DNA from 4 places in the Streptomyces sp. 7R007 genome. Region 1 is predicted to be linked to each of the others. Evidence: riboswitches for the same ligand, from Rfam matches in the RefSeq annotation. Region 1 holds a riboswitch; each other region holds the start of a gene.

Region 1 (7,216 bases):
CGGTCGTACGACGACATCGTGGCCTTCAGCGAGAAGGCCCGCTTCCCGGTGGTGGCCAAGAACAGGGAGGCGTTCCTGCGGCGGAAGCGGCCCGCGGTCAACGGCACGACGAGGATCGCCACCCGTGAGGGACTGCTCGCCCTCGCCCGTGACTGGGGCGACCACCCCGGCGTGATCCTCCAGGAGTACCTGCCCAGGGAGGACGCCGAGGACTGGATCGTGCACGCCTACTTCGACCAGGACTCCACCCCGCTCGCCATGTTCACCGGGGTGAAGGTCCGCTCCTGGCCGCCGCACGCCGGCATGACGGCCAACGCGTACGTGGTCGACAACCCGGAACTCGCGGACCTCGCCGCTCGTTTCATCAAACAGATCGGCTTCACCGGCATCGTCGACCTCGACCTGCGCTTCGACCGGCGCGACGGACAGTACAAGCTCCTCGACTTCAACCCCCGCATGGGCGCCCAGTTCCGGCTCTTCGAGAACGAGTCGGGGGTGGACGTCGTCCGCGCCATGCACCTCGATCTGACCGGACGCCCCGTCCCGGAGGGGGAACAGCGGGCCGGCCACCGGTACATCGTGGAGAACATCGACCTGCCCGCCCTGCTCGCCTACCGCCGCAGCGGCTATACGACGCCGCACGCGCCGGCGCACGCGAGCGGGACGGAGCTGGCCTGGCTCGCGGGTGACGACCCGCTGCCGTTCCTCACGATGCTCGCGCGCTTCGTGCGGCCGGGCGCGAAGCACCTGTATCAGCTGTGGCGGACCAACCGCCGCGGCCGCACCACCAGTTCGCGCAAGGCGGCCGGCCTGACCGGCTGAGCCGGACAGACCGGCCGAGCTGGACCGACCAGCCGGGCCGGATCGACCAGCCGAGCGGGATCGGCCAGTTGCACGAGCCGGACAACACGAAGTGACGAAAGTGACGTCCTGGGGAGGGACTTCGTGATCCAACCGGTAGCAGTCATCGGAGCCGGGCCCTTCGGCCTGTCGACCGCGGCCCACCTGCGGGCCCGCGGTCTCCCGGTGCGCGTCTTCGGCGAGCCCATGGTCAGCTGGCGCGACCACATGCCCGTGGGGATGCTCCTGAAGTCGACACCGGCCGCCTCCAGCATCCACGCGCCGCAACGCGGCCACACCCTCGCCGACTACTGCGACGCGGCGGGCATCCCGCGCCTGGTGACCGACGAGGACATCATCCCGGTGGAGACCTTCATCGCCTACGGCGAGTGGTTCCAGCAGAAACTGGTGCCCGAGCTGGAGCGGGTGCGGGTGGTCTCCGTGGACCGGCGCACCGGCGGCGGTTTCGAACTGAAGCTGGACTCGGGGGAACTGTTCACCGCCCGCGCGGTGGTCGTGGCCACGGGCCTGTCCGGGCTCGCCCACCTGCCGCGGGAGCTGGCGGCCGCCGCGCCGGACGGCCCCACGCCCTCCGGCCCCGTCTCCCACAGCTCCCAGCACCACGACCTCACGCGCTTCTCCGGCAGGGAACTGCTCGTCGTCGGCGCCGGCCAGTCCGCGCTGGAGACGGCCGTGCTGGCGGCGGAGGCCGGCGCGCGGGTGCGGGTGGTCTCCCGCGGCCGCGGCAAGGTCGCCTTCGGCGCGCCGCCCTGGGACCAGCCGCGGCTGCGGCCCGAGTCGCCCTTCGGCCGCGCCTGGTCGCTGTGGGCGTTCAGCTACTACCCCCACCCCTACCGCTACCTTCCGGCCGAGGCGCGCCACTACCTGGTCCGCCGGGTCCTCGGACCGCTCGGCGCCTGGTGGCTCAGGGACCGCTTCGACGGCCATGTGCAGGTCAGCGAGGTCGAGCGGATCGTGCGGGCCGAGGCGTCCGACGGCGCCGCGAGCCTGACCGTGCGCACCCACGCCGGCCACACCGAGAAGCTGCCCGCCGACCACGTCATAGCGGCGACCGGTTACCGGGTGAACATCGCGGCGATGGACTTCCTCGGCCACGAACTGCGCACCCGCCTGGCCGTCAGCCGAGGCACTCCGCGGCTGGGCGCCGGCTACGTCTCCTCGGTGCCCGGCCTCTACTTCACCGGCCTGCCGGCGGCGTCCTCGTACGGCCCGGTCATGCGCTTCGTGTGCGGTACGGACTTCGCCTCCCCGCGGCTGGCGAAGCACCTCGCGGCGGCGCACGGCTGAGCCGGCGGCCCACGGTTGAGGCGGTCGGCGCCGGAGGGGTGCCAAGGGCCGGGGATGATACGGGAGTTGACCGTGCTACGGGGGTGAAACCGCGGTCGGCCGGTTCGAGATGAGTCGGTGGGGCGTCCTGTCCGTATTCTCTGATCATGGCCGCACCCACCGCATATGCACTCATCGCCACCGACCTGGACGGCACCCTGCTCCGGGGCGACGACACGCTCTCCGACCGCTCCCTGGCCGCGCTGGCGCGGGTGGCGGAGGCCGGCGCCCGGCACCTCGTCGTCACCGGGCGCCCGGCGCCGAGGGTGCGGCCGCTCCTGGACGACCTGGGCAGCGCCGGGCTCGCGGTGTGCGGGCAGGGCGCGCAGGTGTACGACGCCGGCGCGGACCGTCTGCTGTGGTCCGTCACCCTGGACCGGGAGCTGGCGGAGACCGCGCTCGGCAAGATCGAGGCGGAGGTGGGGCAGGTGTACGCGGCCGTCGACCAGGACGGGGTCGACGGCCTCACCCTCATCGAGCCCGGCTATCTCATGCCGCACCCCACCCTGCCCGCCGTGCGGGTCGGGCGGCGCGACGAGCTGTGGTGCGAGCCGATCAGCAAGGTGCTGCTGCGCCATCCGGACCTGTCCGACGACGAGTTGGCGGCCACGGCGCGCTCGGTGGTCGGCTCCCTGGCCACGGTCACCATGTCGGGGCCCGGGACCGTCGAACTCCAGCCGTGCGGCATCACGAAGGCGACCGGTCTCGCGCTGGCCGCCAAGTACCTCGGCTGCGGCCCGCACGAGACGGTCGCCTTCGGGGACATGCCCAACGACATCCCCATGTTCGACTGGGCCGCCTACGGCGTCGCCATGGCCAACGCCCACCCCGAACTCAAGGCGGTGGCCGACGAGATCACCCTGTCGAACGAGGACGACGGCATCGCGGTCGTCCTGGAGAGGGTGTTCTCTCTCGCGCCCAGCGCTCAGTAGGCGCCGTAGACGTTGTCGATCGAGCCGTAGACGTGGGCCGCGTAGTTGCAGGCGGCGGTGATGTTCGCGACCGGGTCGTAGGGGTCGTACGACGTCCCGGCCACGTGGTAGGCCGCGAAGGTCGGGTCGATCACCTGCAGCAGGCCCTTGGAGGGGGTGCCGGCGGCCGCGTTCGAGTCCCAGTTGTTGATGGCGTAGGGGTTGCCGGAGGACTCGCGGATGACGTTGCGGTAGATGCCGTCGTACGTGCCCGGGATGCCGTTCTGCGCCATGACCTGGAGGGAGGCGCGGATCCAGCCGTCGAGGGTGTTGGGGTAGCCGAGCGAGGTGGCGGTGACCACGCCGGAGGTGGCCGCGGAGGCGGTGGTCGCGCCGATGAGCGGGAGGGCGAGCACGGCGGCGCCGGTGCCGGCGACGGCGAGCTTGCGGGCGAGGCGGGACGTTCTGGTGCTGCGGTGGCGAGCGGTTGCAGGCATGGCGAAGTTCCTCTCCGGCGCCTGCGAGGTGAGCTGTCGGGTTCGGGCGGGAGATGCCCGGCCGCTCCGCCCTGCGGCGGCGCGGCTTCACCCCCAGCCGGTCCGGGACGTGCCCGGATCGGCGACTTACCTGGTTCCCCCGCTCCTGCCGTACGCGAGTGTCGTTCGTCGATGGTGAGCCGTGGGCGGCGGCAGGATTCGGCGTCCGCCCGGCACGGCGGGAACGTATGCGAGAGCACATGTCGGGAACAAGTGCAGGATTCACAGAACGACCCTGTTGACCTTGGTCTGGGGCGTATGGGGTGCTTGATCCTTTGCTGGAGCCAAGGGTCAACTGGGGTGTGGCGGAAGGGGGATCGGGGAAGGCGTCGCGCGGACCGGGCCGTGGGGCGGAGTGAGCCAACTCACGGGCCCCGGGCGGGTGTCGACGCCGACGGCAAATCGGGCAATCGGCTCAACTCGCAGATAACCGGCCGCTTGTGCGGACCCTCGCCTGCGGCGATGCCGCGAGTGGCAGTACTTCCGTCTCATGGGATCGATATGCATCCTTATCGGGTGATCAGCAACATACCGGTCGTGATCCGATACCGACCGTCCTGGACGGGCGGGCGGCATCGGTGATCGAAACGTGACCGGATACGCTGACTTGAGTGATGGCAGCGACCTATCGACAAACCGTGTAATCGCCAGTAGACACCAGCAGACAGGAGACCCCTCGTGACCGTCGTCGGGCCGTTCGGGCTGAGCGTGCGGGACCAGGCTCTGGAAGCCGATGTCCAGGCCGGATTGGCGGCTGTCGAGGAGGGACTGCTCGAAGCCACCAAGAGCGAGGTCCCCTTCATCACGGAGGCCGCCCAGCATCTGGTACGGGCGGGGGGCAAGCGCTTCCGGCCGCTGCTCGTGATGCTCGCGGCGCAGTTCGGGGACCCGTACGCGCCGGGCGTCGTGCCGTCGGCGGTGGTGGTGGAGCTGACCCACCTGGCGACGCTCTACCACGACGACGTCATGGACGAGGCGGCGGTGCGGCGCGGAGTCGACAGCGCGAACACCCGCTGGGGGAACTCGGTGGCGGTGCTGACCGGCGACTTCCTGTTCGCGCGTGCCTCGCAGATCCTCGCCGACCTCGGGCCGGAGGCGGTGCGCGTGCAGTCGCTGGCGTTCGAGCGGCTGGTGACCGGGCAGATCCTGGAGACGGCGGGGCCGCAGGACGGGCGGGACCCCGTCGAGCACTACCTCGACGTGCTCGGCGGCAAGACGGGGTCGCTGGTGGCGGTGTCGTGCCGGTTCGGGGCGATGATGTCGGGGGCCGACGAGACGGTCGTGGACGTGCTGACGCAGTACGGGGAGCGGCTGGGGGTGGCCTTCCAGCTCGCCGACGACGTGCTGGACATCGCGTCCGACTCGCACGAGTCGGGGAAGACGCCGGGGACGGATCTGCGCGAGGGGGTGCCGACGCTGCCGGTGCTGCGGCTGCGGGAGCGGGCCGAGCGGTTGGGGCTGGCGGAGGACATCGCGCTGTGCGAGCTGCTGGACTCCGACCTGAGTGACGACGCGCGGCACGCGGAGGCGCTCGCGGGGCTGCGGGCGCATCCCGCGTTGGAGCAGGCCCGGCGGGACACGGTGCGGTACGCGGAGGACGCGCGGGCCGCGTTGGCGCCGTTGCCGGAGTGCGATGCGAAGGTGGCGCTGATGGAGATGTGCGACGCGGTGGTGCACCGCGCGGGCTGAGACGCCCCCGTCGCCCCTGCCCGCCCCGGCGCAGGGTGTGACGTATGGCACATCTCTGGACTGAATCCAAACCAAGAACCATTCCGTATCCATGCACAGAAGCCGACGCAGGGGGCGTCGGCTGTGATACGGGGAGACAAGTTCATCATGGGTTTGAATGCGACGTTCCTGACCAGGCGCCGTAACAGCCTGCTCGTCACCGCTGCCGCGGTGGCCGCCGTCGGTGGGGTGGCCGGTGCCGTGATCCCCGCCTCCGCCGCCGGAGGCACCCGCACCGACCACGCGGCCCACACCGCCACCGCGGCCCACCAGACACTGCTCGCCGCCAGTCTCCGTGGCGCCAACGAGGTGCCCGTGGCAGGCGGCCCCGCCGTCGGGGACAAGGACGGCGCCGCGCTGGAGTTCGTCAGGGTCAAGGGCGACAAGGTCTCCGTCGCCGTCACCTGGCGCGGCACCGCACGGCCGACCATGCTCCACATCCACCAGGGCGCCAAGGGCACCAACGGCGGCGTCAAGATCGACTTCAGCGCCCTGCTCGGCAAGAGCGGCGGCAGCCACACCGTCACCGGCACCGTCAAGGTCGACGACCCGGCCCTGCTCGGCGCCCTCACCTCCGACCCCGGCTCCTTCTACGCCAACCTCCACACCGCCGAGTTCCCCGGCGGAGCCGTCCGCGGGCAGCTCCACAAGGTCACCGTCGCCGGCTTCGCCTTCCGTGGCGCCCTCGACAACTTCCAGGCCTCCGTCGTCAAGGGCAAGCAGATCTACGAGTGCAAGCCCACCGACGGCGGCGGATACGCCTTCGCCCAGCGTGACGTCAGCGCCCTGCTCGGCGCCGGCATCCGGCACTCCTTCGTCGCGCCCAACTCCGGTACGCCGCAGTGGATCGCGCCCGACGGAAGCGCCGTCACGGGCGCCGTCCTGTCCAAGACCCCGAACGGCGACGGCAACATCCCCGAACTCGACCTCAAGGCCACCCGCTCCGGCAAGCACCACGGCCTGCTCGCCCACACCACGGAGATCATGCGCCTGAACACCGTCGGCGGAGTCGCCCCGGCCGGCACCTGCACACCCGGCACGATCGTCGGCGTCCCGTACCGGGCGGACTACGTCTTCCTGCAGTACTGACACCCGGCGGCCCCGACAGAGGAGTTGGCGTCTCGGCACAACCAGGCGGTGCCTGCCCGCTCGACCCCTACGGGTCCGGGGAGGCACCGCCCTCCCGTGTCATACCCCAGGTGTACGTGGAGTTGGCTCCGCGGTCTGACGCTTCTTCCCGGCCGATTTGGTCAGATGGACACCACGGAAAACACCAATCCTCACCGATTCGGGTGAGAATGGCGGCTCGGGGTGAACACATGAATGGAGAAGCCGCCGCCGACGACGGAGGTAAGGCACACATGGCACCGTACGAATCCGACGACAGCACGATCACCGAGGACGCCGACGAACTGCGCGCCGGCCGGCGCAAGGCCGCGCGGTACGTCGTTCCGGTCGCGGTCGTGGGGGTGGCGGCGGCGACCATCGGGCTCGTCCCCGCGCTCGCCGACTCCGGTGACCCCGACCTGCCGAAGATCACCGCCCAGCAGCTCATCGAGAAGATCGCCAAGTCGGACGTCGAGCAGCTGTCCGGCACCGTGAAGGTCACCGCCGACCTCGGCCTGCCCGACCTCGGCGGCCTGGAGAGCAGCCTGACGTCCGGCGCGACCGGCTCCGGCGACGGCTCCTCCGCCGACCCGTCGGCCAAGCTCACCGAACTCGCCTCCGGCACCCACACCCTGCGCGTCGCCGCCGACGGCCCCGACAAGCAGAAGGTCTCCCTGCTGGAGAACGCGGCCGAGTACAGCCTCATCCACAACGGCAAGGACGTCTGGGGCTACGACAGCCGGTCCA
Region 2 (7,216 bases), on a different contig from region 1:
CAGCGCGCACTTCGACTCGCTCACCCCGCACCGCATCGCCGCCCGCGATCCCGAAGGGGTCGAGCTCCTCTTCGTCCACACCCTGCTGCAGAGCCCGACGGCCACCCTGTGCCTCGGCCCCACGACCGGAGACATGCCATGAGCAACATGGAGGAGAAGTTCCCCCGCGCCCTGTGGGTGCGCCTGATCGTCTACATCGCCGTCGGGCACCTCTTCGCGGCCTTCGTCTACCTGCTCTTCGAGGTCGGGGCGAAGTAGCCCCCGGCGCCGCGTCAGTCGAGCAGCCGCTCCCGCAGCCGCTCCCGGACCTCCGCGGTGACGCCGAGCCCCTGCTCCAGGTAGGTGTCGACGGCGCCCCACCTCTCCTCGATGGCCTCGAAGGCGGCCAGCAGATACTCCTCGCGTGCGTCGAAGAGCGGGCTGAGCAGCTCCATGACCTCGGGGGAGTAGGCGGAGCGCGTGTCACCGCCGCGGTGCACCTTGTAGCGGCGGTGCTTGGCGTTGGACTCCAGGTAGTCGGCCACGATCGCGTCCCGCTCCACGTCCAGGGCGAGCAGCGTCACGGCGACGGACAGGCCCGCGCGGTCCTTGCCGGCTGCGCAGTGCATCAGCGTCGGGACGCTGTCCTCGGCGAGCGCGTGCAGCACGCGCGAGTGCTCCGCGGTGCGCTCCCTGATGATCGTGCGGTAGGAGGCGATCATGCGGTCCGCGCCCTTGCCGTCCCCGAGGATGCCGCGCAGCTGCTCGATGTCGCCGTCGCGGACCATCTTCCAGAACTCCGCGCCGTCCGCCGGGTCGGACAGCGGCAGGTTCACGTTGCGCACGCCCGGCAGCTCGACGTCGGGGCCCTCCAGTTTCTGGTCGGCCGCGTTGCGGAAGTCGAAGATCGTGTGCAGCCCCAGGGAGGCGAGGAACGCGGCGTCCTCCTCGGTCGCGTGCGCGAGGTGACCGCTGCGGAACAGCACCCCGTGGCGCACCCGACGCCCGTCCACCGTCGGCAGGCCGCCCACATCGCGGAAGTTGCGCACTCCGGCCAGCTCGGGCTCGGTCGACGGTATCTGCTGCGTCACGGGGGCTCCTCCCAGTCGGCTCCGCCGTCGCGGCTCGTCGACGGGCACCTCTCGACGATACGACACGGGTTCCTGAGGCAATGAGTTGTCCACAGGCGTTGCCGACAGGGCCCGCGGACGTTGATGATGTTGCTGCGTGATCGCACCTGTTCGAAACTGTGGGGGTTCGATGCTGGAGATCTCCGACGACGGCCGTACCTGGGTTCTTTCCGGGCCGGCCAGCAGTTACGCCGTCCACCTCACGGCCGACGACGAGCTCCTGCACCTGCACTGGGGGCCCCGGATCGCCCTGGCGGACGCGGAGGCCCTGGCCGTCCGCCCGCTGCCCGACTACCGGCCCTTCGAGTCCCCGCTCGACGGGCGCGAGGAGTACCCGGTCGAGGGCGGCGCGCGCTTCACGCGCCCCGCGCTGTCCGTGCGCACCGAGGAGCGGCGCGGCACCGAGTGGCGCTTCGAGGGCCACGAGGAGGACGACCGGGAGGGCGAGGGCGACGGCCTGCGGCTGCGCTTCCGGGACGACGGCCTGACGATCACGCTGCACTACCGCATGCGCGGTGACGTCGTCGAGCGCTGGGTGCGCCTGGACAACCAGGGGCCGGCCGTGGAGGTGCTCCGGGCCGACGCCGCCACCTGGACCCTGCCCGACCGCGAGGGCTGGCGCCTGTCGCACCTGCACGGGCGCTGGGCCGCCGAGTCCCGGCTGACCGGCGCGCCGCTCACCCACGGCGAGAAGGTCCTCGGCAGCCGCCGCGGTCACACCGGCCACCAGCACCTGCCCTGGGTCGCCCTGGACACCGACGCCACCGAGGAGCGCGGCGAGGTGTACGGCTGCGCGCTCGGCTGGTCCGGCTCGTGGCGGATCGCGGTGGCCCAACTGCCCGACGCGCGCGTGCAGATCACCGGCGGCGCCGGCTACGACGACTCCGGCCTGCTGCGCCTGGAGCCGGGCGATTCGTACGAGACCCCCGTCTTCGCCGGCCTGTGGAGCGAGGGCGGCTTCGGCGGCGCCAGCCGGGCCTGGCACGCCTACCAGCGCGCGTACGTCATCCCGGACGCGGAGCGGGACCGGCCCGTGCTGTTCAACTCCTGGGAGGCGACCGAGTTCGACATCTCCGAGGAGCAGCAGGGCGTCCTGGCGCGCCGGGCCGCGGCGATCGGCGTCGAGCTGTTCGTGGTCGACGACGGCTGGTTCGGCAAGCGCACCAGCGACCGGGCCGGCCTCGGTGACTGGACGCCCAACCCCGACCGCTTCCCGGGCGGCCTCAAGCCCCTCGCGGACTACGTGCACGCCCTCGGCATGCAGTTCGGTATCTGGGTCGAGCCCGAGATGGTCAACCCGGACAGCGACCTGTACCGTGCGCACCCCGACTGGGTGCAGTTCCAACCGGGACGAAAGCGGACGGAGTTCCGCAACCAGCTCGTTCTGAACCTCGCCCGCGAGGACGTCCAGCAGTACCTCTGGGAGCAGCTCGACGGACTGCTCTCCAGCGCCCCCGTCGACTACGTGAAGTGGGACTTCAACCGCTGCTTCACCGACGCCGGCTGGCCCGGCGACGCCTACCCGCAGCGCCTGTGGGTCGACCACGTCCGCGCCTTCTACGCTCTGCTGGACCGGCTGCGCGCCGCCCATCCGCACGTCGCCTTCGAGTCCTGTTCGGGCGGCGGCGGACGCATCGACCTCGGTGTCCTCGGCCGTACGGACCAGGTGTGGACCTCCGACAACACCGACCCGCTCGACCGGCTCGCCATCCAGCACGGCTTCAGCCAGATCCATCCCGCGCGCGTGATGGCCGCCTGGGTGACCGACAGCCCGAACACCCAGCTCAACGGGCGGGGCAGCTCGCTGCGCTTCCGCTTCGTGAGCGCCATGGCCGGCGTGCTGGGCGTCGGCGGGGACCTGTCGCGGTGGACGGAGGAGGAGCTCGCCGAGGCGGGGGAGTGGGTGTCCCTCTACAAGGAGATCCGGCCCCTCGTCCAGCACGGCGACCTCTACCGCCTGCGGCCGCCGCAGGGCGGGCTGAGCGCCGTGCAGTACGTCCGCGGGGACGAGACGGTCGTCCTCGCCTGGCTCCAGGCGCAGAGCTACGGCGAGCCCGTACCGGCGCTGCGGCTGCGCGCCCTCGACCCCACGGCATCGTATGAATGCCTCGAAACGGGCGAAACCCACAGGGGTGCCGTCCTGCTGCATCACGGACTGCGGACCGGGCTGCGCGGCGATCTGGATGCGACGGTTCTCCGGCTGCGCCGCATCTGAGCGTTCTGTCCGAATTGGCGCCTTGATTGGATTTCATTCCAACTCGCTCTGGAGTAAAGGACGCTGGAGCAGCGTCACGTGAGGAGCGTCATATCCGTGACCGTGCGTGGCGCGTCATGTTCACGTAATCCGCGCGGTTTTTCAGGGTGATTGGAAAAACGACCATGACGCTGATTCACGGAGGGTGACCGCGAATTCCCGAAAGGGATCAAGGGAAAGGCATTCACAGGGAACCGTCACTTGTCCCTTTGCGTCGTGGTCGCTTACGTTCGCCACCAATCCGGACGGACGCCCAATCCTGCCGCCGCCCGGAGACCGCACCACTCACCCGTGACGGCAGGAGCGGGGGACCCACAGGTACGACCGCCTGTTCCGGTTCCCGGAACGGCTAGGGGTTAAGCCGCGTCCAGGCGCGGCCGGGCATCTCCAGCCCGCACCCGACAGCTCACCTCGCAGGCGCCGGAGAGGAATTCGTCATGCCCGCGAAGGGTAAGCACCGCCGTCCGAAGACCCAGCGCCTCACCCGCTCGATAGCCGTCGCAGGCACCGGCGGGGCCGCGCTCGCCCTCCCCCTGATGGGGGCCGCCGGCGCCCACGCCGCCACTTCCCAGTCTGTTTCGGAAAAGGCCGTCCAGGCCCTTCCGGCGACCCAGAAGGCGACCGCCGAAAAGAAGCAGTCGACCGCCGGCTCCGGTGTGCGCACCTATTCCGTGCGGACCGGTGACTGCCTCGCGAAGATCGCCGACGAGCAGCACGTGGCCGGCGGCTGGAAGAAGCTGTACGCCGACAACCGCCAGGCCGTGGGCGACGACCCCTCGCTGATCCACCCCGGTCTCAAGCTCAGCATCGGCAAGAAGGCGACGACGGGCACCACCAAGTCGTCGACCCCGTCCTCCTCTTCGTCTTCGTCGTCCTCCTCGTCCTCGTCCTCCCGGACGTCCTCGAAGGACACGACCACCACGCAGTCCGCCCAGTCGACCAGCTCCTCCAGCGGCTTCACGCTGCCGGTCGCGGGCGGCACCATCGGCACGGGCTACCACGTGGCCGGCAGCATGTGGTCCAGCGGCTACCACACCGGCGTCGACTTCGTCGTGCCGACCGGCACCACCGTCAAGTCCGTCGGCGCGGGCACGGTCGTGACCGCCGGCTGGGGCGGCGCGTACGGCAACCAGGTCGTCGTCCGGCTCGCCGACGGCTACTACGCGCAGTACGCCCACATGTCGCAGCTCTCCGTCTCGGTCGGCCAGACCGTGACCGCGGGCCAGCAGCTCGGCCTCTCCGGCGCGACCGGCAACGTGACCGGCCCGCACGTGCACTTCGAGATCCGCACCACGCCGGACTACGGCTCCGACGTGGACCCGGTCGCCTACCTCCGCTCCAAGGGCGTCGCCGTCGGCTGACCCCACCGACCGAGCGCCTGACACGCTGCCGAAGGCCGGACCCCGATCCCCGGGTCCGGCCTTCGGTGTGCTCGCGGTGTCGACAGACGGGGGCGGGTGAGGGGAGAGTGATCCCCACCCGAGTGAAAGCGCTTGCTATCCGCGCTCGCTGTCCTCTCCTCCGAAGGAGCCGTCCGACGTGACGACCACGCGCAGAGCCTTCGCCGCCCTCGCCACCGGCGCCGCCCTGACCGCCCTCGCTCCCGTGCCGGCCGCGCACGCCGCCCCGCGCCGCCGGGGCCGGCTGATCGCCCACGACGACTTCCGGCACGGCCTCGGCCAGTGGGTGACCGAACTGCAGGACGGCGGCACCGTCACCGCCTCCCGCGGGGTCCTGGAGATCGACGTGCCCAGCGGCGCGACCGTCTGGTTCAGGAAGCGGCTCGAAGGGCCGTACGTCCTCGAATACACCGCCACTCCCGTCTCGGCGGGCGGGGCCGACGACCGCGTCTCCGACCTGAACAACTTCTGGAACGCGACCGACGTCCGCTCCCCGGACGACCTCTTCGCCATCCGGCGCGGCGGGGCGCTCGACGAGTACGACTACCTGAGGACCTACTACGTGGGATACGGCGCCAACTACAACACCACGACCCGGCTGCGCCGTTACGTCGGCGAGGCAGGCGTCCGCCCGCTCGTCTACGACTACACCGAGCCGCTCCTGGCAGCCAACGAACCCAACCGCGTCCGCATCGTCTCCGACGGCTCCACGGTCCGCTGGTGGAACAACGGGCGGCTCGTGTTCGACTACGCGGACCCCGAGCCGTACACCGGTGGGCACTTCGCCTTCCGCACGGTGTGGAGCCACTTCCGCATCACCGGGTTCCGGGTGTGGTCGACGCCTCAACAGCCCTGACAGGACACCTATTCCTGGCTTGGTGAATCTTTTGTCAGTGGCTTATGTCACCACTCGTCAAGCCCTCCTTACGGTCGCGTAGGTCACATTGAAAGGTGAATCATGACCTGCTGTGGCAGACGATTCGAAGAGTGACAGCAGAGCAGTGATCGGGTCGTACGTCGCGGTGGGGGACAGCTTCACCGAGGGCGTCGGCGACCCCGGCCCCGACGGGGCGTTCGTCGGCTGGGCCGACCGGTTCGCGGTGCTGCTCGCCGACCGGCGGCCCGAGGGCGACTTCAGCTACACGAACCTCGCCGTGCGGGGCAAGCTGCTCGACCAGATCGTGGCGGACCAGGTCCCGCAGGCCATCGACCTCGCGCCGGACCTGATCTCCTTCTGCGCGGGCGGCAACGACATCATCCGGCCCGGCACCGACCCCGACGAGGTCGCCGAGCGCTTCGAGCGGGCGGTCGCGCGGCTCACGGAGGCCGCCGGCACCGTCATGGTGACGACCGGCTTCGACACCCGGGGCGTCCCGGTGCTCAAGCATCTGCGCGGCAAGATCGCCACCTACAACGGTCACGTCCGGGCCATCGCCGACCGGTACGGCTGCCCGGTGCTCGACCTGTGGTCGCTCAAGACCGTCCAGGACCGCCGGGCCTGGGACGACGACCGGCTGCACCTCTCGCCCGAGGGGCACACGCGCGTGGCGCTGCGCGCGGGGCAGGTCCTCGGCCTGGAGGTGCCGGCCGACCCCGACCAGCCCTGGCCGCCGCTTCCGCCGCGCGGCACGTTCGAGGTGCGGCGGGACGACGTGCACTGGGCGCGCGAGTACCTGGTGCCGTGGATCGGCCGCCGGCTGCGCGGTGAGTCGTCGGGCGACCACGTCACGGCGAAGGGCGCGCTGTCACCGGACGACATCAAGATGCGGATCGCCTCGGTGGCGTGAGCGGGAACGCGCGGGGGTGGGGTGAGACGCGGGTGCCCAGCGTTTCGCGGGCTGTCAACGCCGCTTACGGCAGTCCCAGTTCGCGGGCGAGTGCCTCGTCCACCCACTCCTGTGCCCGGGTTCGTGAGACCGCGCCCGCGTAGGACGTCAGCTGCACGGCGAGACCGTCGAGCAGGGCCGTCAGCCGCAGGGCCGTGGCGGCCGGGTCGGGGCAGTGGAACTCGCCCGCGGCGACGCCCTCCGCGATGACCTCGGCCAGCGCCGCCTTCCACCGCCGGTCGAGGTCCCGTGTGACCTCCCGCAGCGCCGGCTCGCGCAGCGCCGCCGCCCAGCCCTCGATCCACAGCCGCCAGCCCTTGGCCTGGCCGGTCGGCGCGTACCAGCGCACCGCCGAGCGCAGTCTGCGCAGCGCCGTCGTGCGGCGGCCGAGCAGCTTGCGCAGGTGCGCGAGGTCGTCCTCGGCCGCGTAGGTGAAGGCGGCGGCGACCAGCTTCTCCTTGGTCGAGAAGTGGTAGAGCACCAGCGCGTTGCTCACACCGAGCGCCGAGGCCACGTCGGCGATCCGCACCGCCGCCACGCCGCGCGCCTCGATCTGCTCGATGGCGGCCCGCAGCAGCTCCTCGCGCCGCTCGGCCACGCTCAACCGCACTCTCGCCACGCCGTCAC
Region 3 (7,216 bases), on a different contig from region 1:
ACCCAGCGGGCCCCCGGGCCCTCCTGCGGGCGGCGCCATCCCTCGTTAGGGTCAATGCCGTGACCACCAGTCCTCCGTACCCGACACATCCGCCGTACCCCAGCGGTCCGGTCGGCGGCGGAGTCCGGCACGCGCACTGGTGGCAGCGCCGATGGGTGCGCTACGGCGCCCTGAGCACCCTGCTCGCCCTCTCCGGACTCGTCATCCTCGCCCTGGTGCGCGAACAGACCGGCACCGAGGGGTTCCTGGTCGGGCTCGGCCTCGCCGTGCTGCCCGTGCCGCTGCTGACAGCCGCCTTCCGCTGGCTCGACCGGGTCGCCCCGGGCCCCTGGCGCAACCTGGTGTTCTCCTTCGCCTGGGGCGCCTGCGCGGCGGCGCTGATAGCGATCGTGGCCAACAGTTTCGCGACCAGATGGATCGCCACGGCGACGGCGGACCCGTCGAGCGCGGACACCCTCGGGGCGACGGTCATAGCGCCCATCGTGGAGGAGTCCGCCAAGGCCGCCGCCGTCCTGCTCGTCTTCCTCTTCCGCAGACGGGACTTCACCGGGATCGTCGACGGGGTGGTGATAGCCGGGGTCACCGCGACCGGCTTCGCGTTCACCGAGAACATCCTCTACCTCGGCACCGCCTTCGGCACGGACCAGCTCACCGGTGACCGCGGGATCGCCTCCGTGACCGCCGCGACCTTCTTCGTGCGCATCATCATGTCGCCGTTCGCGCACCCCCTCTTCACCGTCCTGACCGGCATCGGCTTCGGGCTCGCCGCGATGGCCGCGGAGCGGCAGCATCTGCGCCGGGTGCTCGTGCCGTTGTCCGGGCTGCTGCTCGCGATGGGCATGCACGCGATCTGGAACGGCTCCTCCACGTTCGGGGAGTACGGGTTCTTCGCGGTCTACGCCGCGTTCATGGTGCCCGCGTTCGGGCTGCTGACGTGGCTGGTCATCTGGACGCGGCAGCGGGAGCTGCGGACCGTGCGGGAGGAGCTGCCGGCGTACGTCGTGGCGGGCTGGCTGACGCCGGGCGAGCCGTACGCGCTCGGGTCGATGCGGGCGCGGCGCATGGCCCGCGGGTACGCCCGGCACCACTTCGGGAAGCCGGCGGCGCGGGCGGTGGCGCAGTACGAGGCGTACGCGACCTTGCTGGCGTTCCTGCGGCACCGGGGGCGCCGCGGGCGGGCCGGGGCCGACTTCGTCGTACGGGAGCGGGAGTTGCTGGGCGAGCTGTGGCGACGGCGGGAGGTCGCGGCGCCGGCCCTGGATCACGCGGCACGGATGACGGCGCCGGCGTGGCGGCCACCGACGGCCTACGGGCACGCCGGGGGCTACTACGGGTACCCCGGGCACCACCAGGGGCACCCCGGGCACCACCAGGGGTACCCCGGGTACCACCAGGGGCACCCCGGCTACCCGGCGGTGCCGTATCCCGCGTACAACCCGTATCTGTCGTAATCGCCGCGGAGGGCCCGGCACCGCCGGACCGCACCCTCGCGGCTGCGCGCCGCCGCGTCGGCAAGGGATGGGCCGGCAGGTAGCGGGACCCGAACGAGCCGCGGACTACGCCGACGCCTGCGTCAGGGTGTTCAGTTCGGCCTGCGTCAGGGTCAGGTCCGCCACGCCCAGCAGGGCCGGCAGCTGGTCCACCGTGCGGGCCGAGGCGATGGGCGCCGCCACCGTGGGCTGGGCCGCGAGCCAGGCCAGGGCGACCGTGGCCACGGGCGCGCCGTGGGCGGCGGCGATGTCGTCCAGCGCGGCCAGGACCCGCTGTCCCCGCTCGCTGCTCAGGTACGCGCCCGCGCCGCCCGCCCGCGGGCTGTCCACGGTCGCGCCGGGGCGGTACTTGCCGGTGAGGAAGCCCGAGGCGAGGGCGTAGTAGGGGACGGCGGCGAGGCCGGAACGGGCGGCGAGGTCCTGGAGGCCGCCTTCGTAGGTGTCCCGGGAGACCAGGTTGTAGTGCGGCTGGAGGGCGACGTACCGGGCGAGGCCCTCGCGGTCGGAGAACTCCAGCGAGGCCGCGAGCCGCTCGGCGGAGATGTTGGAGGCGGCGATGGCCCGCACCTTGCCCGCCTTCACCAGCTCGTCCAGCGCGCCGATGATCTCCTCGACCGGCACCTCGGGCTTGTCGTAGTGGGTGTAGTACAGGTCGATGTAGTCGGTGCCCAGGCGGCGCAGCGAGGCGTCGGCGGCGGCCTTGATGTTGGCGGCCGACAGGCCCTGGTACTGCGGGTGCTGGCTCACCTTCGTCGCGATCACCACGTCGGAGCGGTTGCCGCGCGCCGCGAGCCACTTGCCGATGATCGTCTCGGACTCGCCGCCGCTGTTGCCGTCAACCCACGCGGAGTAGGCGTCGGCGGTGTCGACGAAGTTGCCGCCGGCTTCCGTGTAGGCGTCGAGCACGGCGAAGGACTGCGTCTCGTCGGCGGTCCAGCCGAAGACGTTGCCGCCCAGGGCGAGCGGGAAGACCTCGAGGTCGGAGGAGCCGAGTTTGCGGAGTGAAGTCATGTCTTATGTCAACGCACCCGCCGCGGCCCGGCCTTCCGCAACACCCGCAAACTTCCCGTAAACAATCGGAAGGCACGGCTCCGGAAACCCCGTGTCAGGGGTTGAGGCCCTTGCCGCGCAGCCACGTCATCGGGTCGATGCCGTCGGCCTGGCCGTTCGGGTGGACCTCGAGGTGCAGGTGCGGGCCGGTCACGTTGCCGGTGGCGCCGACGCGGCCGATGACGTCGCCCGTGCCGACCTTCTGACCGACGCTGACGCTGATCGACGACTGGTGGCAGAACCACAGCTCGGTGCCGTCGTCGAGGGTGATGATCGTGCGGTAGCCGTACGACCCCGCCCAGCCCGCCTCGGTGACGGTGCCGGAGTGGACGGCCTTGATCAGCGTGCCCGTCGGGGCGGCGAAGTCGAGGCCCGTGTGGTAGCCGGAGGACCACATGGAGCCGGCCTGTCCGAAGGTGCCGGTGATGGTGTACGACACGACCGGCAGGGTGTACTGCTTGGCCAGCTCGGCGAGCTTCGCGGCCTCGGCCGCCTTCTTGGCCGCCGCCTCCGCCTTCTCCTTGGCCGCCTCGGCCTTGGCCGCGGCCTCCTTCTCCGCCTGCGCGGCGGCGGCGTCGACCTGCTTGGCGAGGGCCGCCTCGGTGACGGACTGGGCCTTGCTGTCGACCTGGACCTGCTGCGACTCGGCCTGCGCCATGATCCGGTCGCGCAGCGCCTCGCCCGCGTCCTTGGCGCCCTGCGCGGTGTCCTCGGTGGTCACGCCGACGCTGCTGAGCACGGTGGCCGAGCCCTTGGGCGTGGCGTCGTGGTCGGAGAGGAGGGGCAGGTCGGGGAGGGAGATCGACACCGGCGGCTTGCCGGTGTTGGCGCTGGCCATGCCGCCCGCGCCGACGGCGGCTATGAGGCCGACGCCCAGGACGGTGGAGCTGCGGGCGAGTCCCCCGCCGCGCTGCTTGGCGATGCGGTGCCGGCCGGCGACCGGACGGAGGGACTCCGCGGTGGGGTTCCACTCCTCCCACTGACCCTCGTCGGTGCGGGGGCCGGCGAAGCCGAAGGGCTCGGTGCTCGGCACGAACGGGGCTGCCGGGGCAGGCGGGTTGGACGCCACGTGGGCGCGCTCCTTTCCTTCCTTCTCGCCTACCGGGTTAGCTGACGGGTTCGGAGCAGGAAGGTCTCCTACGCGCGTATACCTGCCGTGGTTCCACGGCGGCATCCGCGTGATTCACCCCAGGGTGGTGGTTCCCCGGTTCCCTTGCGGGATTCGGCGCGTGCGCACGGAGCCGCCTCTTGTGACGGCTGGGACGACCGCGCTGCGTTATCGAACGTTAATAGACCCGGGCCACCGATTCCAAGCGGTTCGGCTTGATCATTAACGAATCCTGGCTGGACGTAGGGCTCATGGGCGGCGAAAAACGGGCGAGTTGACCAAGGCTCGGGATCTTCACAGCGATTGACGGTATGTCAGTCGTTATGCGGAGGGCGGTCGTTCGCTCACCCGCAGTGACGGGGGGGATGGGAAGAGGCCGGGGAAGCACTCAGGGCCGGAATCCGGTGGCTGGCACTGGATTCCGGCCCTGAGCCGTGAGTAGCGGGGACAGGATTTGAACCTGCGACCTCTGGGTTATGAGCCCAGCGAGCTACCGAGCTGCTCCACCCCGCGTCGGTGTGACTCCAGTGTACGCCATGCGCAGGACGTCGAGCACACGCATGGCCTGGTGGCGTCACGGATGGAACCGCCACCGGCCCTCGGACACCACATCCACCTCGCCGTCCCGGACGCGCACGGCCGTGTCGTCGTCGAGGAAATAGATCGGGAAGTCCGCGCGCGCGACGATGCGGTCGGCCCAGGCGTCGTCCCGCTCGGGGAAGTCCGGCGAGTACAGGTGGGGCTTGAGATACCAGTCGAAGAGCCCGAACGGCGGCTCCAGACCCGTCGCCCCGAGCGCGTGGAGGTCCGCGGTGTCCCCGATGACGTCGGCGGAGTGGCCGGTGAGATGACGGCTGAAGATCATCGATCCGGCGCTGAAGCCCACGTAGACCCGGCTCTCCAGCGCCTTGAGGAAGCCGTCGGCCAGGCCGTTGCCGGTGATGCTGCGCGCGAGGTGGTAGTGGTTGCCGCCCCCGGCGTAGACGACGTCGGCGTGCAGGAGCCGGTCGAGCACCGTCCGCGGGGGCAGGCCGTTCAGCTCCAGGACGTCGAACTCCCGCCAGCCGAGGCCGTGCAGCCGGTTCATGTCGGCCAGGAACCACCCGTGGTCCCCGGGCTCGGCGAGGGAGGCCGTGGGGATGTACACGGCGTTCGCCGCTCCGAACGGCCTGTCCAGCATGTCCCGCAGGGCGTCCCGCAGCGTCTCGTTGCGCAGGCCGCTCGCCGTCAGCAGAAGGTTCATCGGGCGAGCGAAGCACGGTGGACGGGCGCGCGCAACGAACCCGGGATTCCCCTCATGCGGGCGCTCAGGGCAGCAGGTGCGCGTTCGGCGCCTTCGCTCGTTCTTCGTGCTCCGGCAGTACGACGACCTCGACGCCCCGTGCCGCGAGCAGGCCGGTGCCGTCGGCGTCCGGCACGAAGGTGTCCGGCTCGCGCCACGCCGTCACGACCCGGCGCACCCCGGCGTCCAGGATCAGCCGTGCGCACGGCCTGGGCCGGGAGGCGCGGTGGGCGCAGGGTTCCAGGCTGCTGTAGACCGTCGCGGTCGCGAGCCTCGGGTCGGCCGGGTCCAGCTTGGCCAGGGCCGCCTCCTCGGCGTGGACGACCGGGTCGCCGCCCTCGCGGGAGTGGCCGCGGGCCAGTTCCGTGCCGTCGGCGGCGACGATCACCGCGCCGACGCTGAAGGCGGTCCGGGAGGGGGGACACAGCGCGGCCAGGTCGCAGGCGAGCCGCAGCCAGTGGTGGTCGGCGGCGGAGGGGGCGGGGCCCGTGCCGGGTGCCGTGGGCTCGTAGCGCATCAGCACGACGTCCTCGATCCGCCGGGTCTCCAGCAGGCGCAGGCGTCCGCCCTGGTAGGCGCCGGGGCCGAAGAGGCGGGGCGCGTCCGGGTCGCCGACGAAGAGCGGGGCGAGCACGAGCTGGAGTTCGTCGGCGAGGCCCTGCTGGAGGAGCTGGGTGTGGATACGGCCGCCGCCCTCGACCATCAGGCGCGCCACGCCCCGCACGTCGTGCAGGTGCGCCAGGAGGCGGCGCCAGTCGAGGTCCGCGCCGAGGGACACGACGTCGGCGGCGACGCCGAGAGCGCGGGCCCGCTCGGCGCCCTTGTCCGTCGTGTAGAGGACCTTGTCGCCGCCCGTGTGCCAGAACCGCGCCGCCGGGTCCAGGTCGCCGGAGCCGCTGACCGTGACCTTGAGGGGGTACTCGGGCCGTCCGGCGGCCACGCGGGCCGCGCGCCGTTCGGCGGAGTTCACCAGCAGCCGCGGGTTGTCGGCGCGGATCGTGCCGGCGCCGACCAGGATCGCGTCGACCGAGGCCCGTACCTCGTCGACGCGGTCGAAGTCGGCCGGCGAGGACAGCAGCAGGCGGTCGGGGCCGGTGTCGTCGAGGTAGCCGTCGAGGGAGACGGCGGCGGACAGCAGGACGTGGGGGTACGGCATCGGGCGCGCTCGCTCTCGCAGGCCGGGGGACGCTTGGTTAAAGTTTGAAACAAACCTACACTGGTGGCATGACGACTCGCTGGCTCACACAGAAGGAGCAGCGCGCCTGGCGCGCGTACATCGCGGCGACGCACCTCCTGGAGGACGCGATCGACCGCCAGCTCCAGCAGGACGCCGGCATGCCGCATCTGTACTACTCCATCCTGGCCAACCTCTCCGAGACGCCCGAGCGCAGGCTGCGGATGACCGACCTCGCCGAGAAGACGAAGATCACCCGCAGCCGGCTGACGTATGCCGTCACCCGGCTGGAGAAGGACGGTCTGATCCGGCGCGAGAACTGCAAGTGGGACAAGCGGGGCAGCATCGCCGCGCTGACCGACGAGGGCATGGCGGTGCTGGAGCGCACGGCGCCGGGGCACGTCGAGATCGTGCGGGCGGCGCTGTTCGACCGGCTCTCCGCCGAGCAGGTCGAGCAGTTGGAGGAGATCAGCTCGGTGATCCTCAAGGCGCTGGAGGGAGACGAGGCGCCCCGGCCGACGGCCGACGAGGTGCCCTGGCGGCGCCGGTCCTCGCCCTGTTCCGGGCCGCCCTCCGCGTGAGCCGCGTCGCACCGCGGTGAGCGGCACCGCAAACCTGTTGCTTCAAATTTAAAGCGTGGGTAGGGTCCTCGACCGTAAGCCTGTTTCAAATCTGAAGCAGATGCCCACCGGAGCTGGGAGAACCCGCATGTCCGACTTCCCCGCCGCCACGCCGCGCTCCCGCGTCCGGGTCCCGCTGCGCTTCCACGACGGCTACAGCGTCGACACCGAACTGGTCACCTTCCACGGCCTGGCCGACGGCCAGGAACACGTGGCCGTCGTGCTGGGCGACCCGGCCCCCGGCACCGTCCCGTTGGTCCGGCTGCACTCCGAGTGCCTGACCGGGGACGTCTTCGGTTCGGCGCGCTGCGACTGCGGGCCCCAGTTGCGCGAGGCGGTGGAGCGGATCGCCGAGCGCGGCGGCGTCCTGCTCTACCTGCGCCAGGAGGGCCGCGGGATCGGGCTGTACAACAAGCTCGACGCGTACGCCCTTCAGGACCGCGGCCTCGACACGTACGAGGCCAACGCGGCGCTGGGGCTGCCCGAGGACGC
Region 4 (7,216 bases), on a different contig from region 1:
AGGCGCACCCGCTCGACGGGGACGGCCTCGGTCTCGACGACCGGCCGCTCCTCGTGCAGCACCACCTCGTGCTCGGCCTCGCTGATCTCCGGGCCGGTCATGGCGGCGTCGCGGTTGGCCTCGGTGATCGGCTCGCGCTCGACGCGCACCTCCTCGTGGCGCAGCGGGACGGTGTGCTGCTCCTCCTCGGTCACGACGTACTTGCGCAGCCGTGCGCGGCCCGTTTCGCGGCGCTCGACGCCGACGTGCATGCGCTCCTCGGAGCGCGTCATCGCGTCGTCCCGCGGGCCACGCGCTTCGGCTCCGGCGGCACCCGCAGTACCGGCAGTACCGGCGGTTCCAGCCATGCCGGTCCCGCCCGCCGTGCCGGCCATGCCCGCGGCGCCGGCGGCGCCCTGGCCGTCCCCGTGGGCCCAGCCGCCCTCGCCGGGCTGGTTGGCGCGGGACCAGGACTCGTCCCAGTCGATGCCGTAGTACTCGTAGAGCCGGTGCTCCTCGGTCTCCGAGAGGTGGCCGCCGTTGTCGATGTCCACGTGCGGCGCGTCCTTGACCTTGCCCTTGGAGTAGGGGACCTCGGTGTGGCCGTCCACCACCCGCGCGTCGCGGATCGGGACGAACGTCTCGCTGGTGCCGAACATGCCGGTCTTCACGGAGACCCACTCCGGGGTCCCGGTCACGTCGTCCAGGAAGACGTGCTTGGCCTCACCGATCTTCTTGCCGCCCTCGTCGATGACCGGGTGGTCCAGGACGGCCGGGATCTGCTCTCTGTTGATCATGGTTCGTCTCATCCCTCTCGTGGAGTGACTCTCTTGGCGGGTTCACCACCACAAAAGGGACGAAACGGCCCATCAGCAACAAGGTTCGCGTTCTTTTCGTTAGTGCTCTTACGCCACCGACCACGCGATGCCGTCGAGGATGTCGTGCTCGCTCACGACGACCTCCTCCGCGCCGATGCGCTCCATGATCGACAGCAGTACGAGGGCCCCCGCGGCGATGACGTCCACCCGCCCCGGGTGCATCGACGGTACGGCGGCGCGCTCGGCGTGCGTGGAGTGCAGCAGCCACTCGGTGATCTCGCGGACGCGCTCGCGGGAGACCCGGGAGTGGTGGATGCGGGCGGAGTCGTACTCGGGCAGCTCCTGCGCGATCGCCGACACGGTGGTCACCGACCCCGCGAGCCCCACCAGCGTGCGCGCCCGCCGCAGCGGCACCGTCTCCTCGGCGAGGTCCAGGGCCCGCTCGATGTCGGCCCGCATGGCCGCGATCTGCGCCTCGGACGGCGGGTCGCTCACGACCCCGTCCCGCACGAGGTGCCGTTCGGTCATGCGCACGCACCCCACGTCCACGGACCGGGCGGCCCGGACGTGCTCCTCGCCGACGACGAACTCGGTGGACCCGCCGCCGATGTCCACGACCAGGTACGGCTTGTCCAGGTGGTCGCCGCCCGCCAGTTCCCTGGTGGCGCCGGTGAAGGAGAACTCCGCCTCCTGGTCCCCGGAGATGACCTCGGGCTCGACGCCCAGGATGTCGAGCACGCCCCGGACGAACTCGTCCCGGTTCTCGGCGTCCCGGGAGGCCGACGTGGCCACGAACCGCAGCCGCTCGGCGCCGTGCTCCTTGACGACGGCCGCGTACTCCCGGCAGGCCGCGAAGGTCCGCTCCAGCGCCTCGGGCGCGAGCCGCCCGGTCCGGTCCACGCCCTGCCCGAGCCGCACGATGGTCATCCGGCGGTCCAGGTCGACCAGTTCCCCGGTCGCCGGGTCGGCGTCGGCGACGAGCAGCCGGATGGAGTTCGTACCGCAGTCGACGGCGGCTACGCGGGTCACTGGGCCTCCCCCTGAACGGTCGTCTCCCGAGCGGTCGTCCCCGGTACGGACTCCTGCTGGACCGGCGTCACGCACGGCCCCTTCAGCCACCACTCCGGCAGCATCGCGATCGCCTCGTCGCCCAGCGGGTTCACCCCCGGGCCCGCGGCCAGCGAGTGGCCCACCAGCACGTGCAGGCACTTCACCCGGTCCGGCATGCCGCCCGCGCTCGGGAAGCCCTCCAGGACCTCGATCTCGTCGCGCCGCCGGAGGTAGTCCTCGTGCGCGGCGCGGTAGGCGGCGGCCAGCTCCGGGTCGGTCCGCAGCCGCTCGGTCATCTCCTTCATCACCCCGTTCGCCTCCAGCGTCCCGATCGCCGACGCGGCCCGCGGGCAGGTCAGGTAGTACGTCGTCGGGAAGGGCGTGCCGTCGGGGAGCCGCGGCGCCGTCTCCACGACGTCCGGCTGCCCGCACGGGCACCGGTGCGCGATCGCGCGCAGGCCGCGCGGGGGCCTGCCCAGCTGCTGCTTGAAGGCCTCGACGTCGGCGTCGGTGGGCTCGGTGCGCGGGGTGGGCGGCGGAGGCGTTTCCACTGAGAACTGTCTTTCTTATCGGGTCACTGGTCGGAGGCGTCGGACTTGTCGACCCCGTCCCAGACGTTCGCGTACCAGGGCCGGTCGGCGGCCCCCAGGTCGGCCCGCGACTGCTGCGCCGCGTCCGGGTCGATGACGACGTACCCCGTCTCGCCCGGCATCACGTAGTGCAGCCGCTGCCGGATCTGCTGCTCGGCGTAGGAGTCGTCCTGCCAGCGCGCCTTGAGGTCGCGCAGCTGCTCCACCTTCCGCGCGGCCTGCTGCTTCTGGCGCTCCAGGTCGGCGATCTCGGCGCGCTGGGAGACGTACTGCCTTATCGGGTAGGCGAGCGCCACGACGAGCGTGCACAGCACGAGCGCGAGCAGGGCCGCGCGGCCGGTGAGCCGGGAGCGGCGGGCCTGGCGCCGGGTCTGGGAACGGTAGACGCGGGCCGCCGTCTGCTCGCCGAGCAGCCGCAGTCTGGTCGTGGTGGAGAACCGGTCCCGGTCCTTCACGGCCATGTCCCCGCCTCCCGTTCACACGCGCGTACGTCCCCGCACACGGTACGGGACCGGTACGGGGACGTACGTACGACTGGCGCAGCCTTGACCCTTAAAGGCCCAGTGCCGGTCCGCTCAGCCCTTGAAGCGCGGGAAGGCGCTGCGGCCGGCGTACACCGCGGCGTCGTCGAGGATCTCCTCGATGCGCAGCAGCTGGTTGTACTTGGCGACGCGCTCGGAGCGGGCCGGGGCACCGGTCTTGATCTGGCCGCAGTTGGTGGCGACGGCCAGGTCGGCGATGGTGACGTCCTCGGTCTCGCCGGAGCGGTGGGACATCATGCACTTGAAGCCGTTGCGCTGGGCGAGCTCGACGGCGTCCAGGGTCTCGGTCAGCGAGCCGATCTGGTTGACCTTGACCAGCAGGGCGTTGGCGGCGCCCTCCTCGATGCCGCGGGCCAGGCGCTCGGGGTTGGTGACGAACAGGTCGTCGCCGACGATCTGGATCTTGTCGCCGAGCTTGTCGGTGAGCACCTTCCAGCCGGCCCAGTCGTCCTCGAACAGCGGGTCCTCGATGGAGACGAGCGGGTAGGCCGCGACCAGCTCCTCGTAGTACTCCGTCATCTCCGCGGCGGAGCGCTCCTTGCCCTCGAAGACGTACTTGCCCTCCTTGTAGAACTCGGAGGCGGCCACGTCGAGGGCGAGGGCGATCTGCTCGCCGGGGACGTACCCGGCCTGCTTGATCGCCTCGAGGATGAGGTCGAGGGCCTCGCGGTTGGAGCCCAGGTTCGGGGCGAAGCCGCCCTCGTCGCCGAGGCCGGTGGCCAGGCCCTTGGACTTCAGGACGGACTTGAGGGTGTGGTAGACCTCGGCGCCCCAGCGCAGGGCCTCGGAGAAGGACTCCGCGCCGATCGGGGCGATCATGAACTCCTGGATGTCCACGTTGGAGTCGGCGTGCGAGCCGCCGTTCAGGATGTTCATCATCGGCACCGGCAGCAGGTGCGCGTTCGGGCCGCCCAGGTAGCGGAAGAGCGGCAGGTCGCTGGCCTCGGAGGCGGCGTGGGCGACGGCGAGGGAGACGCCGAGGATGGCGTTGGCGCCGAGGGAGCCCTTGTTGTCGGTGGCGTCCAGGTCGAACATGGCCTGGTCGATCAGGCGCTGCTCGGTGGCGTCGTAGCCGACCAGCTCGGGGCCGATCTGCTCGATGACGGCGAGGACGGCCTTCTCGACGCCCTTGCCCTGGTAGCGGTTCTGGTCCCCGTCGCGCAGCTCGATGGCCTCGAAGGCGCCGGTGGAGGCGCCGGACGGGACGGCGGCACGACCCGTGCTGCCGTCGTCGAGGCCGACCTCGACCTCGACCGTGGGATTGCCTCGGGAGTCCAGGATTTCCCGGGCTACGACGACGTCGATGGACGGCACGAGCATCTCCTTCTTCAATGTGACGCGGCTACGCAGTGCCGCAGTGGCTCTGCGAGACGAGCCTAACCGTCTTGCGCCGATCGGCCACGCCGCCGACCGCCTCTTGGGCAGAACCGAGAGTAAATTGTTTCTGAACGGAACAAAGAAGGGTGTGCAACGGCGGCCCGCGCCTGTGCGGTGGCGCGCCGCGCAGGAAAAAGCCCCGCCCCGGTGCGTACGGGGGAACACGCACCGGAGCGGGGAGCCCGTGAGGGCGGGGGGAGGCCCTCACGTGCCCCCCATACTGGGGGACACGGCTGTGAGGGCGCTGTGGTTCAGCTGTTACTTCAGGTGCAGCTGCTGACCCGGGTAGATCAGGTTGGCGTCCTCGACGATGTCCTTGTTCAGCTCGAACAGCTTCTTCCAGCCGCCCTTGACGCCGTGCTTCTCGGCGATCGAGCTGAGGGTGTCGCCCTTGACGACCTTGTACTCGCCGTCGCCCTTCTTGACCTTCTTGCCGGTCGGGGTGGTGACGGTCTTGGCCGACTTCTGCACCGTCGAGCGCTCGGAGGAGCGGGAGGCGCTCTGCTGCTCGGTCGAGCGGGTGGTGGTGCCGCTGCTGCTCGACGAGGAGCCGGTGGACGCGCTGGAGCCGTTGTAGGCGGCGCTGGACAGGCCCGTGCCGCACACCGGCCAGGCGCCCTTGCCCTGGGAGGCGAGGACCTTCTCGGCGACGGCTATCTGCTGCGCCTTGGTGGCCTGGTTGGCCTGCGGGGCGTAGGCGGTGCCGCCGTACGCGGCCCAGGTCGAGGCGGAGAACTGCAGGCCGCCGTAGTAGCCGTTGCCGGTGTTGATGGACCAGTTGCCGCCGGACTCGCACTGGGCGACGGCGTCCCACTCGGAGGCGGTGGCGGCGGAGGCGTTGCCGGCCGCCATCAGCGGGGCGGCGATGGCGACGCCGGTGACACCGGCGAGCGCGGCGGCGCGGGTGGCCTTGGACGGACGACGGTGCTTGCCCTTGCCGGAAAACAGCATGGATGGATCCCCTCACCGACGCCTGCGAGGTGAGCTGTCGGGTTCGGGCCGGTTGAGTTGCCCGGCCGCGTCCTCGCTTCCGCGAGACGCGGCTTCACCCCAAGCCGCCACCGTCGACTACCCGGTGGGGCGCTTACCTTGGGTCCCCCGCTCCTGCCTACGGCGCTTGACGCGACGACTGTTCCCGGACGGCCGCTGGCAGGATTCGGCGTTGCGGCAGCCGGGGCTCGGGTTGCCGAGCGGTCATGACCGTAGACACGGAATCGGCGAGATTTCAAAGACGATCAGGGCTTCTGAGACTCATCCCACACTTTCACCGAAACGGACATTCCGCAGCGAATGCGGAGCGAACGCGGGGTGGAACCGGGCGTCAACTCCCGTCGCCTTTCGCCCCTTTAGGACCCGACAAGCAGGGTCTGACCGGGAACGATGCGACTCGGGTCGGCGCCGATCGCCTTCTCGTTGAGGGCGTAGAGCGCGCGCCACCCGCCTTGGAGGTCAAGCGAGTCGGCGATGGAGGCGAGCGTGTCGCCGGCGCGGACGGTGTACGAGTCGCCGGTGCGTGAGGCGTGACGGCCGGAGGAGGAGGCGGAGTCGGCGTCCGTCGCGGACTCCTCGGCGCTGCCGCCGCGGTGCCGGCCGGAGCCGACGGAGCCGGTGTCGACGAGGTGCCAGGAGCCGACGCTCTGCTCCGGGTTGTCGGTGCCGGCCGGTTCCGTGGGCGAACCGTCCGCGCTCTGCGAGGGCGACGGGGAGGCGGAGGTGTCCGACTTGGCGGAGTTGTCCTGACTTGCGGAAGGGCTGGGCGAGGCGGAGGAGTCGGAGGAGCCGCCCGACGAAGAGGACGTATCGGACGAACCGTCGGAGGAGCCGGAGGTGCCGGAGAGTCCGAGGCCGTCGGAGAGACCGGACCCGCCGGACTCGCCCGAGCCGTCGGACGTATCCGATGAACCCGACGAACCGGCCGAATCCGACGAGTTGTTCCCCACACCGGTGTCGATGTCGTCGGAGACGTCGTCCTGGCTCAGCCCGGAGGTCAGCCCGCAGGTGTGGAAGGCGCCCACGCCTTCGGCGGCGAGCAGCTTCTCGGCGACGGCTATCTGCTGGTTGCGGCTGGCGAGGTCGGCGCTCGGGGCGTAGTCGAGACCGCCGTACTTCTCCCAGTCCTCCTGGGAGAGCCGGAGTCCGCCGTAGAAGCCGTTGCCGCTGTTCTCGCTCCAGGAGCCGCCCGTCTCGCAGTTCGCCACCTTGTCCCACGTGGAGCCGTCGGCGGCGTTCGCGCTCGCCGCGCCGAGGAGCGGGATCGCGATGGCGGAACCGGTCACGCCGGCCGCGACGAGGAGCGCCGGGGCCTGGCGGGGGCGACGGTGTCGACCGTTCCCGGAGAGCATGCGGGGACCTTTCCCGAGACGACAGGGACCGGCGGCGCGCGGAACCCGGGCGCCGTCGTTGACCCGTGAACGTATCGGCAGTCGATCACTTGTCACAAGTTAATGCCGCGTAGATCACGTGAAGATCACAGACTTGAGCGCGTGTCATGTTTGCTCGCGCGTGTGCCGTGTTCGGCGGTGAACTCGACGGGAAGGGTGCGCAGTCCGCGCATGATGAGTCCGCCGCGCCATCTCAACTCCGCCGGATCCACGGCCAGTCGCAGGTCCGGGAGGCGGGTGAGGAGGGTGGCGAGCGCGGTCTGGCCCTCCAGGCGGGCGAGGGGCGCGCCGAGGCAGTAGTGGATGCCGTGGCCGTATCCGAGGTGCTGGTTGTCACGCCGGGACAGGTCGAGGGTGTCCGGATCGGCGAACCGCTGCGGATCGCGGTCGGCGGCGGCGAGGACGACGAGGACGGGGTCGCCGGGGGCGATGCGCTGCCCGCCGATGGTGAGCGGCTCGGTGGCGAAGCGCCAGGTGGC

The links. A riboswitch is a leader RNA that binds a small molecule or an ion and turns the genes downstream of it on or off. The one in region 1 is predicted to bind cyclic di-AMP.
Region 2: another riboswitch for cyclic di-AMP. It lies ahead of ACYF6T_RS21950 (M23 family metallopeptidase); the one in region 1 lies ahead of ACYF6T_RS34555 (transglycosylase SLT domain-containing protein).
Region 3: another riboswitch for cyclic di-AMP. It lies ahead of ACYF6T_RS20720 (M23 family metallopeptidase); the one in region 1 lies ahead of ACYF6T_RS34555 (transglycosylase SLT domain-containing protein).
Region 4: another riboswitch for cyclic di-AMP. It lies ahead of ACYF6T_RS18120 (transglycosylase family protein); the one in region 1 lies ahead of ACYF6T_RS34555 (transglycosylase SLT domain-containing protein).

What each region holds. Positions count from the first base shown of each region.
Region 1 is NZ_JBTWMV010000040.1:50,362-57,577, forward strand. It holds gene ACYF6T_RS34540 (carboxylate--amine ligase) at 1-822, shown strand, start outside; gene ACYF6T_RS34545 (FAD-dependent oxidoreductase) at 946-2,148, shown strand; gene ACYF6T_RS34550 (HAD family hydrolase) at 2,295-3,119, shown strand; gene ACYF6T_RS34555 (transglycosylase SLT domain-containing protein) at 3,113-3,595, opposite strand; cyclic di-AMP (ydaO/yuaA leader) riboswitch at 3,599-3,762, opposite strand; gene ACYF6T_RS34560 (polyprenyl synthetase family protein) at 4,313-5,323, shown strand; gene ACYF6T_RS34565 (CHRD domain-containing protein) at 5,471-6,451, shown strand; gene ACYF6T_RS34570 (LolA family protein) at 6,724-7,216, shown strand, end outside.
Region 2 is NZ_JBTWMV010000016.1:51,255-58,470, reverse strand. It holds gene ACYF6T_RS21970 (helix-turn-helix domain-containing protein) at 1-142, shown strand, start outside; gene ACYF6T_RS21965 (DUF6126 family protein) at 139-258, shown strand; gene ACYF6T_RS21960 (tyrosine-protein phosphatase) at 273-1,070, opposite strand; gene ACYF6T_RS21955 (alpha-galactosidase) at 1,240-3,324, shown strand; cyclic di-AMP (ydaO/yuaA leader) riboswitch at 3,640-3,796, shown strand; gene ACYF6T_RS21950 (M23 family metallopeptidase) at 3,801-4,724, shown strand; gene ACYF6T_RS21945 (DUF6250 domain-containing protein) at 4,903-5,619, shown strand; gene ACYF6T_RS21940 (SGNH/GDSL hydrolase family protein) at 5,765-6,550, shown strand; gene ACYF6T_RS21935 (TetR/AcrR family transcriptional regulator) at 6,615-7,208, opposite strand.
Region 3 is NZ_JBTWMV010000015.1:20,062-27,277, forward strand. It holds gene ACYF6T_RS20710 (PrsW family intramembrane metalloprotease) at 60-1,451, shown strand; gene ACYF6T_RS20715 (aldo/keto reductase) at 1,557-2,501, opposite strand; gene ACYF6T_RS20720 (M23 family metallopeptidase) at 2,596-3,609, opposite strand; cyclic di-AMP (ydaO/yuaA leader) riboswitch at 3,622-3,778, opposite strand; tRNA gene ACYF6T_RS20725 (tRNA-Met) at 4,088-4,161, opposite strand; gene ACYF6T_RS20730 (Type 1 glutamine amidotransferase-like domain-containing protein) at 4,223-4,891, opposite strand; gene ACYF6T_RS20735 (dihydrofolate reductase family protein) at 4,956-6,086, opposite strand; gene ACYF6T_RS20740 (MarR family winged helix-turn-helix transcriptional regulator) at 6,155-6,685, shown strand; gene ACYF6T_RS20745 (GTP cyclohydrolase II) at 6,813-7,216, shown strand, end outside.
Region 4 is NZ_JBTWMV010000012.1:109,643-116,858, forward strand. It holds gene ACYF6T_RS18095 (PRC and DUF2382 domain-containing protein) at 1-776, opposite strand, end outside; gene ACYF6T_RS18100 (Ppx/GppA phosphatase family protein) at 885-1,826, opposite strand; gene ACYF6T_RS18105 (DUF501 domain-containing protein) at 1,823-2,398, opposite strand; gene ACYF6T_RS18110 (FtsB family cell division protein) at 2,422-2,898, opposite strand; gene eno (phosphopyruvate hydratase) at 3,013-4,299, opposite strand; gene ACYF6T_RS18120 (transglycosylase family protein) at 4,615-5,307, opposite strand; cyclic di-AMP (ydaO/yuaA leader) riboswitch at 5,312-5,482, opposite strand; gene ACYF6T_RS18125 (transglycosylase family protein) at 5,703-6,698, opposite strand; gene ACYF6T_RS18130 (cytochrome P450 family protein) at 6,824-7,216, opposite strand, start outside.